Regions from separate parts of the Acetivibrio sp. genome, predicted to be linked through region 1. Evidence: a T-box and tRNA genes for the amino acid it is inferred to sense, from the RefSeq annotation. Region 1 holds a T-box; the other holds one or more tRNA genes.

Evidence for each region. The T-box of region 1 lies ahead of tyrS (tyrosine--tRNA ligase). A T-box ahead of a tRNA ligase gene usually reads a tRNA of that ligase, here a tRNA-Tyr.
Region 2: it encodes a tRNA-Tyr, which carries the amino acid that the T-box ahead of tyrS (tyrosine--tRNA ligase) is inferred to sense. The anticodon was not compared.

Annotation. Positions count from the first base shown of each region.
Region 1 covers NZ_DAORXT010000011.1:18,644-22,745, forward strand. The annotation lists gene tyrS (tyrosine--tRNA ligase) at 50-1,273, opposite strand; T-box leader at 1,371-1,600, opposite strand; gene mnmA (tRNA 2-thiouridine(34) synthase MnmA) at 1,682-2,761, opposite strand; gene nifU (Fe-S cluster assembly scaffold protein NifU) at 2,780-3,226, opposite strand; gene nifS (cysteine desulfurase NifS) at 3,228-4,102, opposite strand, start outside.
Region 2 covers NZ_DAORXT010000001.1:82,473-86,574, reverse strand. The annotation lists gene PLH43_RS00390 (hypothetical protein) at 2-322, shown strand; gene murD (UDP-N-acetylmuramoyl-L-alanine--D-glutamate ligase) at 417-1,817, shown strand; tRNA gene PLH43_RS00380 (tRNA-Tyr) at 1,888-1,972, opposite strand; tRNA gene PLH43_RS00375 (tRNA-Phe) at 2,001-2,076, opposite strand; tRNA gene PLH43_RS00370 (tRNA-Ile) at 2,091-2,167, opposite strand; gene holA (DNA polymerase III subunit delta) at 2,391-3,404, shown strand; gene rpsT (30S ribosomal protein S20) at 3,491-3,757, opposite strand; gene gpr (GPR endopeptidase) at 3,989-4,102, shown strand, end outside.

The DNA of each region.
Region 1 (4,102 bases):
ACGCTTTGCTTTTAGTATGAACTTGATTGCTTTATAGCTTTAGCCTAATTTATACAAGTTTTACCCTGTGGTATGTCTTTTTGCCCTTTTTAACGATTAATTCACCGTTATTAAAGTCATCAACAGTTACCACTTTGTCAAAACCTTCGACTTTATTATCGTTTATGGAAATTCCGCCTTGTTCGATAAGTCTGCGGCCTTCAGTCTTTGAAGGAATCAGCTTTGTCTTTAAAAGCAGGTCAATTATGTTAATACCGTCCGAAAACTCACTTGAGGCTATTTCGGTGGTAGGCATATTGTCGGAAACTGCACCCTTTTCGAAAAGCGCTTCAGCTGTTTTTTGAGCATTCAAGGCTTCTTCTTCACCGTGAATAAGCTTTGTAACCTCAAAAGCCAGACGTTTTTTAGCAATGTTTATTTCCTGGTCTTTCAGTTTTTCATACTCCCTAATTTCTTCCATGGGAACAAATGTCAGGAGTTTTAAGCATTTTATCACGTCTAAGTCATGTATATTTCTCCAGTACTGATAGAACTCATAAGGGGAAGTCTTGTTGGCATCCAGCCATAATGCGCCTTTTTCCGTCTTACCCATTTTTTTGCCTTCACTGGTGGTAAGAAGCGTAAAGGTCATGCCGTAGACTTCTTTTCCTTCTTTCCTTCTTATAAGGTCTATTCCTCCAAGGATGTTTGACCACTGGTCATCACCGCCAAGCTGCATAATACAGCCGTATTCCTTGTAGAGCTTTAGAAAATCATAGCTTTGCATTAGCATGTAGTTGAACTCGATAAAGGAAAGACCTTTCTCCAGTCTGGTTTTAAAACACTCTGCCGTAAGCATTCGATTGACGGAGAAGTGAACTCCTATATCCCTTAAGAAATTGACATAATTCAAATCCAGCAGCCAATCTCCGTTATCAACCATTACAGCCTTTCCCTCACCAAATTCAATGAATTTGGAAAGCTGCTTTTTAAAGCAATCGGCGTTATGCTTGATTTCCTCCCGTGTCATCATCCTTCTCATATCGGTTTTTCCTGTGGGGTCGCCGACCATTGCAGTACCGCCGCCAACAAGTGCTATAGGTCTGTGCCCGGCTTTTTGCATGTGAGCCATAACCATCATTTGCAGGAAATGTCCTACATGAAGACTGTCCGCCGTTGGGTCAAATCCGATATAAAATGTAACCTTTTCCTTTTCAAGAAGCTCTTTTATAGTTTCTTCATGGGTAAGCTGAGCAATAAATCCCCTTTCTTTCAAAGTCTCAAATACGGACATATAAATACCTCCTAAAAATTAGTGCTTCTATAACTAACAATGTTTAAAATATTATTAAATAAATTTTCAACTAAATAAAAAAAGCTTTGTCGCCCTGCTTAAGGACGAGAAAGCTCCCGTGGTACCACCTTAATTTGTATATATTAAAATATATACCTCATTAATTACTGCCAATATAACGGTTGACTCCCGTCATACATGAAAACTCTTCATGTACGAAACTCCGAAGTGTAATTCGCCCATTCATGTTCAAAAGCCCTTTCACCTTCCGGACTTCTCTCTAATTGTCACCATGAACGGCTACTGCTTCTCCATCATTGCTTTTTTACGTTTCATTTTTGCCTTTGAAATATTTTAACACACAAATTTTGCGTTTACAATAGATTTAAATAATATTTTACCGTTTGGCTACAGTATTGTTCCTCCGCCGACAACTATATCGCCATCATAGAAGACCACCGACTGCCCTGGAGTAATAGCTCTTTGGGGATTGTCAAACACCACCTTGACATTGCCGTCTTCAATAGGATAAACAACCGCATCCGCCTCTTTGGCAGAGTATCTTATCTTGGCTTTGACTTTCATTGGCTCTTCCAGTTTGTCTATTGAAATAAAGTTCAGGTCATAGGCTGTAAGCTCATTTGAGTATACTTCGTCTTCTTCTCCCAGCACAACGTTATTGTTTTCTACGTCAAGTCTTACCACATACATGGGTTTTCCCAGGGCAATTCCAAGCCCTTTTCTTTGCCCTACGGTATAATGAATTATACCTTTGTGCTTTCCTAATATGTTTCCCTTTGTATCGACAAAATAGCCGGGTTTAATCTCTTTGTCGGTATTTTCTTCTATAAACTTTCCATAGTCGTTGTCACTTACAAAGCAAATTTCCTGACTGTCAGGCTTTGATGCAACATAGAGCCCCAATTCCTTTGCCTTTTCCCTGACTTTATCCTTGGTGAAATTGCCGATGGGCATAAGAACATGGCTAAGCTGTTCCTGCGTAATATTGTAAAGGGCATAAGTCTGATCCTTCTGCTGGGTAACCGATTTCTTAAGAAGATATCTTTTTTTATCCTCATCATAGGTTATAATTGCATAATGCCCTGTCGCAATATAGTCAATGCCCATGGAAAGGGCTTTATTTAGCATTGATTCAAACTTCACAAACCTGTTGCACGCAATGCAAGGATTCGGAGTCCTGCCCTTTAGGTATTCATCTTTAAAGTAATCTATAACACTTTTTTCAAAAATGTCTTTAAAATTTAAAACATAATAGGGTATGCCAAGCTTGTTGGCAACACTTCTGGCATCATCAACGGCAGAAAGCGAACAACATCCGCCTTCGACAAGTTTTGTTTCTTCGTTCACATCAGGCCAAATTTGCATTGTAGCACCAATAACTTCATATCCCTGTTCCAAAAGTATGGCGGCAGCTACAGAACTGTCAACGCCGCCGCTCATGCCTACCATAACCTTTTTCTTACTCATTGCAGTTATAATCCACCCTTAATCTTCGTCTTCAAAATGATGGTGTATGTCATCACATCTTCTTCCACAAGCATTATTTTCACTGCCTTCGGGCAAAAGTCCGTTTTTGCGCCTGTAATCGTCAATTGCAGCACGGATAGCTTCTTCTGCCAGGTTTGAACAGTGCATTTTAGCCGGAGGAAGCCCGTCTAAAGCATCAGCCACAGCTTTGTTGGTTATCTGGAGAGCTTCGTCAACGGTTTTTCCCACAACAAGCTCGGTTGCCATACTGCTTGTGGCTACTGCGGCTCCACAGCCAAAGGTTTTAAACTTTGCATCCACTATTACGTTGTTTTCAATCTTGAGATACATTTTCATTATATCTCCGCATTTTGGGTTGCCAACTTCGCCGACACCGTCTGCGTTTTCAATTTCTCCCACATTTCTGGGATTCATAAAATGATCCATAACCTTTTCACTATACATATTAATTCCCTCTTTTCACTTTTTCATATAATGGAGACATCTCTCTTAACCTGTTAACAATCATCGGCAGTACTTCCATAAGATAATCTATATCTTCATGAGTATTTTCAACGCCAAAGGTTAGCCTCAGAGAGCCGTGGGCGATTTCATGAGGAAGACCTATTGCAAGCAGTACATGGGACGGGTCAAGAGAACCTGAAGTACATGCAGAACCGCTTGATGCTGCAATCCCTTTCATGTCAAGCATCAGAAGCAGGGATTCGCCTTCAATAAACTCAAAGGAGAAATTAACGTTGCCCGGAAGTCTCTTGTACCTGTCTCCGTTTAGCTTTACAAAAGGTATATTTTTCGTTATTTCTTCAATTGTCCTGTCCCTTAATTCAATGAGCTTTTTATTGTTTTCTTCGATGTTTTGTGTGGCAAGCTCGATAGCTTTACCCATGCCCACTATACCTGCAACATTTTCTGTACTTGCCCTGCGCCCTCTTTCCTGGGCCCCTCCGTGCATAAATGATGTAATCTTGACACCTTTTCTGACGTACAGTGCGCCTACGCCCTTCGGGCCATAGAACTTGTGGCTTGACATAGATAACAGGTCAACATTCAAATCAACAACATTTATAGGTATAGCTCCCACTGCCTGTACCGCATCTGTGTGGAATATTACTCCTCTTTCCCTTGCTATTTTTCCTATTTCGCCTATGGGCTGAATAGTACCTATTTCGTTGTTGGCAAACATAATTGTAATCAATATTGTATCCGGCCTTATTGCATCTTGTACCTGCTGAGGCGATACCAAGCCGTTTTCGTCAACAGGCAGGTAAGTAACTTCAAAACCGTCACTCTCTAAGTACTGACATGCGTGAAGCACTGCAT
Region 2 (4,102 bases), on a different contig from region 1:
GTTGGAACTTTTAAAAGAAAAATATCTAAATGTCAATGTTTTGAATTATACTCCGGAAATATTTGAGGAAATATTATACAAAGATGAAATGGTGGGAACGTTTTTGTATATGATATGCCGTGAAAATATCATTCTTTACGACAAATACGGTACTTTTATGTCAATAAGAGAAAGAATGATAAACAGCAAGATAAAAAGCGAAGAGGTTTTTTTAAGACAGTGTATAGAGTTTTCCAAAAAAATCGGCTCTGAAAAGTGGGTAAGAAAATTCGACAAGACATTAATGCATTATATGTACCGCAATAATCGAAAAAGAACGTAGTAAACGGCGTTTTATATATAAAAAATTTTTATCTATAATCTTATATGGGTTTTTACCATATAATATACTTGAAATAAAAAATGGAGGAAATATTTTGAATAGCAAATTAAATGACTTCAAAAGCAAAATAAAAAATAAAAAAGTTGCCGTGTTGGGTATAGGAATCAGCCATACTCCGTTAATTTCTTATTTGTACAATCTCGGTGCGGATATCACAGCCTTTGACAAGTCGGACAAAACAAAACTGGAGCCTCTATTGGAACAATTTAAGGGCATGGATATTAAATATAGTTTGGGTGAAGGATATCTTGACAATTTAAAAGGTTTTGACATACTGTTCAGAACTCCGGGAATGAGGTATGATATTCCCCAGATTCTGGCTGCAAAGGAGGAGGGGACTGTGGTGACCTCCGAGATGGAAGTCTTTTTTGAGCTTTGTCCAGCGCAGATTTTTGCCGTAACGGGCAGCGACGGAAAGACCACAACCACCACGCTTATCTACAATATGCTAAAGGAGCAGGGCTATAATTGCTGGCTGGGGGGAAATATAGGAATACCTTTATTAAGTAAGATTGATGAAATAAAGGATACGGACAAAGTTGTACTGGAGCTTAGCAGTTTTCAGCTGCATACCATGACTAAAAGTCCCCATGTGGCGGTTGTTACAAATGTTTCACCCAACCACTTGGATGTACATAAATCCATGGATGAATACGTATTTGCCAAAAAGAATGTTTTTATACACCAGTCGCCAAAAGATAAGCTGGTACTTAATTTTGACAATGACATTACCCGCGAATTTGCAGATGAGGCAAAAGGAAATGTGGTTTATTTCAGCAGAAAAAGCAATCTTGAAAAGGGCGCAATATTAAAGGACGATATGCTTGTTTTTAAAGACGGCGAATCGGTAACTGAGATTGTTAGGACTAATGAGATTATTATTCCGGGAGTGCATAACATAGAGAATTTCCTTGCGGCAACTGCTGCTGTAATAGATTATGTCGACAAAGACGTTATAAAAAAGGTTGCAACGACCTTTACCGGGGTTGAGCACAGGATTGAGCTTGTAAGGGATATTGGCGGTGTAAAATTCTACAATGACTCCATAGCAAGCAGTCCCACGAGAACGATTGCTGGGTTGAACTCCTTTAAGGACAAAGTAATTTTAATATCCGGCGGCTATGACAAAAAAATACCTTATGACGCCTTAGGACCGGTAATTGCAGAAAAGGTAAAGTGCCTTGTCTTGATTGGGCAGACAGCTCCTAAAATAGAAAAGGCATTGAAGGATGAGACGGAAAGGTCGGGAAAAGGCGCCGATATTCCGGTTTTAAAGTGCAGTTCGCTTGAAGATGCAGTTCAAGCTGCTTATAGTTTTGCCTCCTCTGAGGATACAATAATTTTGTCCCCGGCAAGTGCCAGCTTTGATATGTTTAAAAGCTTTGAGGAGAGAGGCAGGAAGTTTAAAGAGATTGTTAATTCCATCAAGGCCTGACGAGAATGAATTAGTGGCAAAAACGTGGATAAATATAAGAAACGGTTAGAGTTTAAACTCTAACCGTTTTTGGTGGAGGGAGATGGATTCGAACCATCGAAGTCAGTGACAACAGATTTACAGTCTGCCCCCTTTGGCCTCTCGGGAATCCCTCCATGTATAATATTAAGTTAATGAATATTGTGGTGCCCAGAGCCGGAATCGAACCAGCGACACGAGGATTTTCAGTCCTCTGCTCTACCAACTGAGCTATCTGGGCAAAACACTTATTGTTGGTGGGCCTTCAGGGACTCGAACCCCGGACCAACCGGTTATGAGCCGGTTGCTCTAACCAACTGAGCTAAAGGCCCGTGTAAAACTATATTCCACAAAATGCAATGAATTTCACATTTTTCACAGCCTTTTGTGACGGCAATGAATAGTATAATTGAAATTCGGATATAAGTCAAGAGAATTTTTGCGAAAATATTGCGAAAATAATAATTTTTCAAATTTGAGCCGGGCTTGAACAAATACTTCGGAAAATATATAATCTATGTTGTTGGTGAAATTCAAAGACTTTGGGAGAGTAAAATGAGTATAGACAAATTAAAGCTGGAAATAAAAAACGAAAGCTTAAACAAGCTATATCTTTTCTACGGTGAGGAAGAATACCTGAAGAAATTCTACCTGGGCAAAATAGAAGAGATTATTCTAAGAGATGACACAACAGGCCTAAATAAAGTAGTAATAGAGGGAAGAACTGAGGCTTCAAAGATTATTGAAGCCTGTGAGACGATGCCGTTTTTTGCCGAAAAGAAACTGGTTGTTGTTAAAAAGTCGGAATTATTTAGCTCAAAAAAGTCAAAAACCTCAAAGGATAGCAAAAAGGATGAATTGATTGAATACTTGCAGAGTATGCCCAATTATACCTGCCTTGTTTTTTATGAGGAGGATATAGATAAAAGACTTAAAATTACAGGTGCTATAAAGAAACATGGAATGATGGTGGAATTTCCTTTTCAAAAGCCGCCCGAACTTGTAAAGTGGGCTGTTAGGGTTTTTAAGTCCTACGACAAGGAGATTGATGCGAGTACGGCGTCATACTTTATAGATATATGTGAGGAAGGTATGACTGAAATACTGAACGAAATAAACAAGGTTGTTCTTTATTTGGGTGAAAGGCCTAAAGTTAATGTTGATGATATAAAAAAGGTTTGCACGAAATCTATAAAAAGCAGAATATTCGATTTGATTGATGCTATAGCGGAAAGAAAGCTTGATTTGGCTTTGAAGCTCCTTAATGACATGATTATTTTAAAAGAACCCATGCCCAAGGTTTTATTTATGATAGCAAAGCAACTAAAACAGTTATTGGAATTGAAACTTTTGCGCAGCAAAGGTATGGATGGGAAAGAGGCGTGTTCAAAAATGGGCGTAAATCCCTATGCCGTCAATAAAATGATTCGCCAGTCCGACTGTTTTTCCTTGGATAAACTTAAAAAGGCAGTACAGGAAGCCCTTGAGCTGGATCTTTCAATAAAGACGGGTAAGATAAACGACAGAACAGCTGTTGAAATACTAATTTGCAATTTGGCGGCTGAATAAAAAGACACATAAAAAAGCTCCGGGAAAAGAACCCGTGAGCTTTTGAAATCAGGATTTAAGCAAAAAACGTACTATCCAGTACGTTTTTATTGTTTAGCGGCAGCGTTTAATGCCTTGGCAAGCTTTGATTTTCTTCTCGCAGCGGTGTTTTTATGAATAACGTTCTTTGCTGCTGCTTTATCTATGGTCTTTATTGCAATTTTAAGAGCTTCTGCAGCGTTTGAATCATTGCTTGCAATAGCTTGTTTGCATTTCTTTATATTAGTTTTAAGTACTGATTTTCTAATACTGTTTGTAAGAGTCTTTCTCTTTGAAACACGTACTCTTTTGATAGCAGACTTAATATTTGGCAACCTCTTCACCTCCTGCGAGTTATTCAACAGAGAGTATTTTAACACGATATAAATCAAAATGCAAGGGCAAATTCGCATTTTTTGCATAAATATTGACATGGAGACAAAAAGTTTTGTTGTGCCTAAGGTCAAAATACAGGTATTTATTATTAGCTGTTGAGGAAAAATAAAGCTTATCTGAGATAATCGAAATTATTTCATTTGGAAAAACAGGTAAGGGAGGATTATGGAGTGAAAAAGAGTATAAGAACAGACCTTGTGTTGGAAGCTCACGAACTGCTGAAAGAAAACGAGTTTGAAAATCAAAGAAGGGATCCGCCGGGGGTTGACATCGAAAATGACGGT